Regions from separate parts of the Priestia sp. 179-F W1.4 NHS genome, predicted to be linked through region 1. Evidence: riboswitches for the same ligand, from Rfam matches in the RefSeq annotation. Region 1 holds a riboswitch; each other region holds the start of a gene.
The links. A riboswitch is a leader RNA that binds a small molecule or an ion and turns the genes downstream of it on or off. The one in region 1 is predicted to bind cobalamin.
Positions count from the first base shown of each region.

Region 2: another riboswitch for cobalamin. It lies ahead of ACH0CI_RS00075 (ribonucleoside-diphosphate reductase subunit alpha); the one in region 1 lies ahead of nikA (nickel ABC transporter substrate-binding protein).
Region 3: another riboswitch for cobalamin. It lies ahead of ACH0CI_RS16085 (ABC transporter substrate-binding protein); the one in region 1 lies ahead of nikA (nickel ABC transporter substrate-binding protein).

Region 1 covers NZ_JBIQFF010000008.1:100,688-102,958, reverse strand. The annotation lists gene ftsZ (cell division protein FtsZ) at 1-735, shown strand, start outside; cobalamin riboswitch at 738-928, shown strand; gene nikA (nickel ABC transporter substrate-binding protein) at 1,072-2,271, shown strand, end outside.
Region 2 covers NZ_JBIQFF010000001.1:17,229-19,499, reverse strand. The annotation lists gene ACH0CI_RS00075 (ribonucleoside-diphosphate reductase subunit alpha) at 1-975, opposite strand, end outside; cobalamin riboswitch at 1,109-1,294, opposite strand; gene menC (o-succinylbenzoate synthase) at 1,573-2,271, opposite strand, start outside.
Region 3 covers NZ_JBIQFF010000003.1:175,921-178,191, forward strand. The annotation lists gene ACH0CI_RS16080 (thioredoxin family protein) at 158-472, shown strand; cobalamin riboswitch at 563-695, shown strand; gene ACH0CI_RS16085 (ABC transporter substrate-binding protein) at 955-1,914, shown strand; gene ACH0CI_RS16090 (adenosylcobinamide amidohydrolase) at 2,003-2,271, shown strand, end outside.

The DNA of each region.
Region 1 (2,271 bases):
GAAGTACTGCAAGGCGCAGATATGGTATTCGTAACAGCTGGCATGGGGGGAGGCACTGGTACTGGAGCAGCTCCGGTTATTGCTCAAATTGCCCGTGAACTAAATGCTTTAACAATTGGAGTAGTTACTCGCCCTTTCAAGTTTGAAGGAAATAAACGTACCAAGCAAGCAGTAGGCGGTATTACTGCGATGAATGAATCGGTAGATACCCTTATTGTCATTCCAAACGACCGCTTGCTTGAAATCGTTGATAAAAAGACACCTATGCTTGAAGCATTCCGTGAAGCAGATAATGTTCTTCGCCAAGGTATTCAAGGTATTTCAGATTTAATCGCTGTTCCGGGGCTGATTAACCTTGACTTTGCTGATGTAAAAACAATTATGTCTAATCAAGGATTTGCGCTTATGGGTATCGGACGAGCTTCGGGATCAGATCGAGCAATTGAAGCAGCGAAAAAAGCGATTTCTAGTCCGCTGCTAGATGCATCGATTGATGGAGCAAGAGGCGTGCTGCTGAACATTACGAGCGGTAGCAGCTTGAGTCTTTACGAAGTACAGGAAGCAGCAGATATTGTCACGTCCGCTTCTGATCAGGACTTAAATATGATTTTTGGATCTGTGATTAATGAAGATTTAAAGGACGAAATGATGGTAACCGTTATTGCCACTGGATTTGATGATGAAGATATTTCACCATCAGCTTCCACTTCTAGAGTTTCAAGAGCACGCTACTAAATTAAATAACCAGCTTTTATGGTGGCAATTGTTTTTCAATTGCCTTAAAAGGGAATCCGGTGAAAATCCGGAGCGGTCCCGCCACTGTAACAAGGAGCCTTATGTCAAAAAGCCACTGTCTATTTAGAGACGGGAAGGCGGCATAAGGCAATGACTTGAAGCCAGGAGACCTGCCATAAATCGCAGCACACAATAACCTACGAGGATAGGGAGGTGTTTTGGCAGAATCAAAAATACGATAAACAAGGGATACGTTTATCTGAATTTGTTGTGAAGGCAAGCACTTCTTTTTAGAAGTGCTTTTTTTGTGTATTAAAATAGAAGGTGGAAAAATGAATGATAAATAATAAAAAACTTGTATCTATGATATTTCTCGTGTTACTTTGCCTCACTGCTTGCGCTCCTAATGAAGAGAGCGTAAGTATAAAAGAAAGAAAGAAAACGGATAAAAGTGTGACGTTTTTATTTAATTTTACATCTGCAACGCTTGATCCTCATACGGACGATAATTATACAGCAGTTCGTGGGGGAGTAGGGGAGACGCTTGTTAAAATCAACGAAGATTTAAAAATAAAGCCTTGGCTTGCTGAAAAGTGGGAAACGAAAGATAACGGCCTTACATGGACATTTATGATAAGAAAGAACATCACGTTTCAAAATGGAAAAGCGCTGGATGCAAATGCCGTTAAGTCTTCTCTTCAAAGAACGATAGATCAAAGTTATGCGATGAAAAACGCTTTGAATATTAAAGAAATGAAAGCGAACAGTCATGCGCTGACAATTACATTAAAAGAACCAATGCCTAAATTTCCTTCTGAATTAGTGCATCCAAATACAGCTATTATAGATGTTGATGCTTCTAATATAGCTAAGAAGCCCATTGGTACGGGTCCATTTCGCGTCTTGTCTTTTGATCAAGGAAATCAAGTAAAATTAGAAAGATATGAAAATTATTGGGGTGGAAAAGTGAAATTGAAAAGTGCGATCTTTGGATTTAACGAAGATGCTAATGCGCGAGTTGCTGCTCTTCAATCTGGAACAGCCGATATTATTTATCGCCCGCCTTTAGAAAGCTTGGGCACTTTACAAACAGATCCGTCTTTTAAAGTAAGTGGAGTACCCAGTGTGCGTACACATTTATTACTTTATAATCAAACCAATGACGCATTAAAAGACGAAAATGTAAGAAAAGCTATCGATACCTTATTGAACCGAAAAGAAATTGTTAGCAGCATCATGAACAATCAAGCGGCAGCGGCTCGAGGTCCATTTTTACCCCAATTTCCTTTTGCTGATAGTACTGCTAATGAGCAAAGAGGTATGACATCTGCTAAAAAATATTTAGAGAAAGCAGGCTATCAAATCAAAAATGACAAAGCAATCAAAAATGGAAAGCCACTATCGCTCTCTCTTGTCACATACAGTTCTTTGCCAGAACTGCCTTTAATTGCTCAGCTTATACAGTCTAATGCCAAAGAGTTAGGAATTACTATTAAGATTCACCTAGTTGAAGATAGCGATGAATATGTAATGGCA
Region 2 (2,271 bases), on a different contig from region 1:
GCGTTCATCACCATTGTTCAAACGCGCGTCTAAGAATGAAAAAATGTCTTTATGCCAAACGTCTAAATATACGGCAATAGCTCCTTGTCGTTGACCTAGCTGATCGACACTTACAGCCGTATTATTTAGCTGTTTCATCCATGGAATTGTTCCTGATGATACGCCTTTAAAACCTTTTATATCACTTCCTCGGCTTCTAATATGACCGAGGTAGACACCAATTCCGCCTCCATTTTTACTAAGCGTGGCCAAATCTGTATTGCTATCATAAATACCGCGTAAGCTGTCATCAATCGTATCAATAAAGCAGCTAGATAGCTGTCCGTAGCTCTTTCCTGCGTTTGAGAGTGTTGGTGTGGCAACCGTCATATATAGACTAGAAAGCGCCCAGTACGCTTCTTTTACTAATGCTGTTCGATTTTCTTTCTTTTCTTGAGACATCAGCGTCATAGCAATGATAAGAAAACGTTCTTGCGGTAATTCGTATACACGCTTATCATGTGATGTCGCTAAATAGCGATCTGCTAATGTCAGCAATCCAATGTATGTAAATAAACGATCGCGTTCAGGAATAATGACTGAAGCAATTTCATTAATTTCTTCTTCTGTATATGTTTTTAATAGCTGTTTATTATAAATGCCGATTTTTGTTAGTTCTTGAATAAGCTGATAAAACGAACCGTACTTCTCTTTTTTATCATAACCTCGGTTGTCCGCTGCTTTTCGATATAGTTCGTTTAAGTAGACGTCTGCCGCCACGTACGTCCAATCTGGTTCTTCCATTGAAATACGCTCTAGGGCTGCCAAAATTAGTACGTTTGCAACCTTTTCGTCCGTCATATTTTCCTTTACTGTAACAGTTTGAATAACCTTTTCCTCATACAAAGAAAAATCAAGCTGCGTAAATTCTTTTTTTAAACGTTCAATATATGCAGTTAATTCATGTAGAATTGTAGGCTTTAATGTATTCACCATAAATATGGCTCCTCTCTTCACTTCAAAATAAAAAATCGCTCACCGTACCTCGGTGAGCGAATAGAACGAAGATAGAAGAAGACACTAAGTCTTTTCTCAATCCTCGCTCTACCCTCTCACCTCCCGAAGAAGATAAAACGACATAAAAAAGGCAGGTCTCCTGACTTATGCTTCTTTTTACTTTAAGGCCTTCCCATGATGTTTACTCACAGTGGATCTCCTTATTTCATCAGCATTCACAGTTGCGGGGACAGCTTTGGATTTTCACCAAATTCCCTTTTAAGTCTTTTTATCAGACACCTTTTTCACTGGAAAACACAAAATATAGTATTTTATTATTGTTTAACAAACAACATATTGTGTTATGTTATAAACACATTATATAGGACAACTTAGAAAACTATCAACCTATTTTCAAAAATAATTTTGTTTTTTACGATAAAATCCTTCGACTTTTTTCATCAAACTACTCCATCATAACATGTTTTGACACGCTTGATGGAACAATGTGCTCTTTTTAAAAAATTTGTCCTATTTTTCTACTAAACATTGCCAACATCAATAAAAAAACCGTTTTTCATAAAAAACGGTTTTTAATTATTTGTATTCTTTTTCAAATGCTGTGATTGTTTTGATAAACTTTTTATCAATATCGTATCCGATCCCCGGTTTTTCCTTCACCTTTATTACTCCGGCTTCTACCTCTACTTCGGGCTTAATAATATCTTTTTCCCAATAGCGAGACGACGCAGAAATGTCACCTGGTATCGTGAAAGAAGGCAGTGTGGCAAGGGCGATGTTATGAGCTCGTGAAATCCCGGCTTCTAACATTCCGCCAACCCAAAGCCTTACACCGTGTAGGGAGCATAAATCATGAATTTTTTTTGCTACAGACATTCCGCCAACTCGACCGATTTTCACATTGATAATCTTGCAGCTTTTTTGTTCGATTGCATGACGTGCATCTTCATAGCTCACAATGCTTTCATCTAAGCAAATCGGCGTCTTCATTTGCTTTTGTAATAATCGATGATCAAGGATATCATCCGAACTTAACGGCTGTTCGATCATCATTAAATTCAATTCATCTAGTTTTTTCAATGAATCACTATCGCTTAACGTATAGGCTGAATTGGCATCAGCCATAAGAGGAATGCTTGGAAATTCATCTCGAATTTGTTTCAGTAGCTCATAGTCAGCGCCTGGCTTAATTTTCACTTTAAAGCGCTTATAACCATCTTTCATATAAGTCTTTATTTGTTCTTTCATGATGGAAATATCGTTTAAGCCAACTAC
Region 3 (2,271 bases), on a different contig from region 1:
GTTAGCTTTTTTAAGCTAGCATTTTTTTACGTCTAAAACCGTTATGGTCTAAATAAGCTGAAACATTAGCACAACGATAAAAAAATCGTTTATAATGAAGTCAGACTTCTTACTATAGAATTGTAGGAAGGAACGAATAGACGCTGGAGGTAACACAATGAAACAATTTACGGAAGAAAAACAATTTCGCCAACAAATTAAGAATGAAACACTAAGCGTTGGGATTTTTACGACAACGTGGTGTCCTGATTGCAAACGTTTGGATATGTTTATTGATGAAATCGTTGACGAAAATACAGATAAAGCATGGTTTAAAATTGACAAGGATGAGTTTGAAGAACTTTCTGCTGAAAACAATGTAATGGGTATTCCTTCTCTTCTTGTATATAAAAACGGTGAAAAAATTGCGCACCTGCACAGTGCAAATGCTAAAACGCCTGAAGCGGTCCGTGAATTTTTAGAAACTCTTTAATTCCCTAAGCTGCGAGAGCATTCTCGCAGCTTTTTTTGTGAGAATGGCTATTTCCATTTTTCGATGAGTGGGGTATACTAGGACAAGTGAATAATCGTAAAGCAATAAGGTCTCAATTTAAAGATTGAGTGAAAAGGGAAGTCTGGTGAAAAACCAGCGCGGTCCCGCCACTGTAAGCGCTTTGTGCGTAAGTCAGGAGACCTGCCTTATTGTTAGCTGTGAAACCTTCGAGGAAGGGTGAAGCAGGGTAATGAACATACATATCAAGTATAGTTAACGGATTCTTTTCCTGCTTATCTTGACGTTACCTGCTTTGCTTTCAATTGAAAGTAAAGCTTTTTTATTTTGAAGCTGCTGCCGAGCAGTATACATAGTCAAAGCGGAAAAAACGGGATAGCGCTGCTTTTTGCATGATCATTTGCTTTTTCTTTAACGTGGAGGTTTCGTATTCACAATGAACAATATATAGGGGGAGTATTTAGATGAAAAAATGGCTTTCGTATTCCATTATTGCGCTGTTAGTCATCGTACTTGCTGCATGCGGTGCAGGCAGCAAAAGCAACAGTGATAAAAAAACGAAGCAAGATACAGAACAAACGTCACAAGCTGCGTTTCCAGTGAAGGTAAAAGACGCGCGTGATAAAGAAATTACGTTGAAAAAACAGCCTAAGAAAATTGTTTCATTAATGCCAAGTAATACGGAGATTGTATATGCCCTTGGCCTTGAAAAAGAGTTAGTCGGTGTCACAAGCAACGATGATTATCCTAAAAGCGTAAAGAAAAAAGCGCAGGTGGGAGATATGAACGTTAATGCAGAAAAAGTTATTGCTTTAAATCCTGATTTAGTACTGGCACACGCTTCAAGTATGGGCGTTTCAGATGAAGTATTTAAACAAATTGAAAGTGCGGGTATTCCGGTATTTGTTGTAAAAGATTCAACAACGTTTGATACGGTTTATGATTCTATTACGCAAATTGGTAAATTAACGGGTAAAACAAAAGAAGCTAATCAAACAATTAAAGACATGAAAGAAAAAGTAGCTTCAATTGAGAAAAAAGCAAAAACGATTTCAAAAGAAGATCGTAAAAAAGTATGGATAGAGGTATCGGGAGCTCCTGAGATTTATACAACAGGAAAAGGTACGTTCATGAACGAAATGCTTACTATGATCGGTGCTGATAACGTAGCGGCTAGTGAAAAGGGTTGGGTTAAGTTTTCTGAAGAGCAAGTTGTTAAGTTAAACCCTGACGTTATTATCGCAACGTATGATGCAGACAAAAATGAGATTATGAAGCGTCCCGCTTGGAGCAGCATGACTGCTGTAAAAGAGGGGAATATTGAAAAGGTTGATCAAAACAAAATCAACCGCTTAGGACCTCGTATTGTAGATGGCTTAGAGGACTTAGCAAAAGCAGTATACCCTGAGGTGTACAATAAATAAAAAGAGGGACCATATTCCAGTTCGAATTGAAAAGGGGATTGGTCCCTTTTCACATCTTAAAATTGAAGAACGGCCTGAGCTTTTAATCATGAAAACCGAGACTTCTTATAAAACATACAGCTCAGGCGTTTTAGGAACAGGCATCACGGAAACGGACACCTTTTACAATCGATTTGTTCATAAAGACTATTATTCAGATACCCCTTCTTTAGAGTATGAGCAATATTTGATGAAAGAAAATGTGCGCCATGAGCAAATCGTAGGGTTGATGACAGCGGTTTGGTTAAAAGAAAGAGCGATTTACTGTTATGAAGGCTACGGAGTAAGAGTAGCTTCCGTGATAACGGCTGGAGTAGG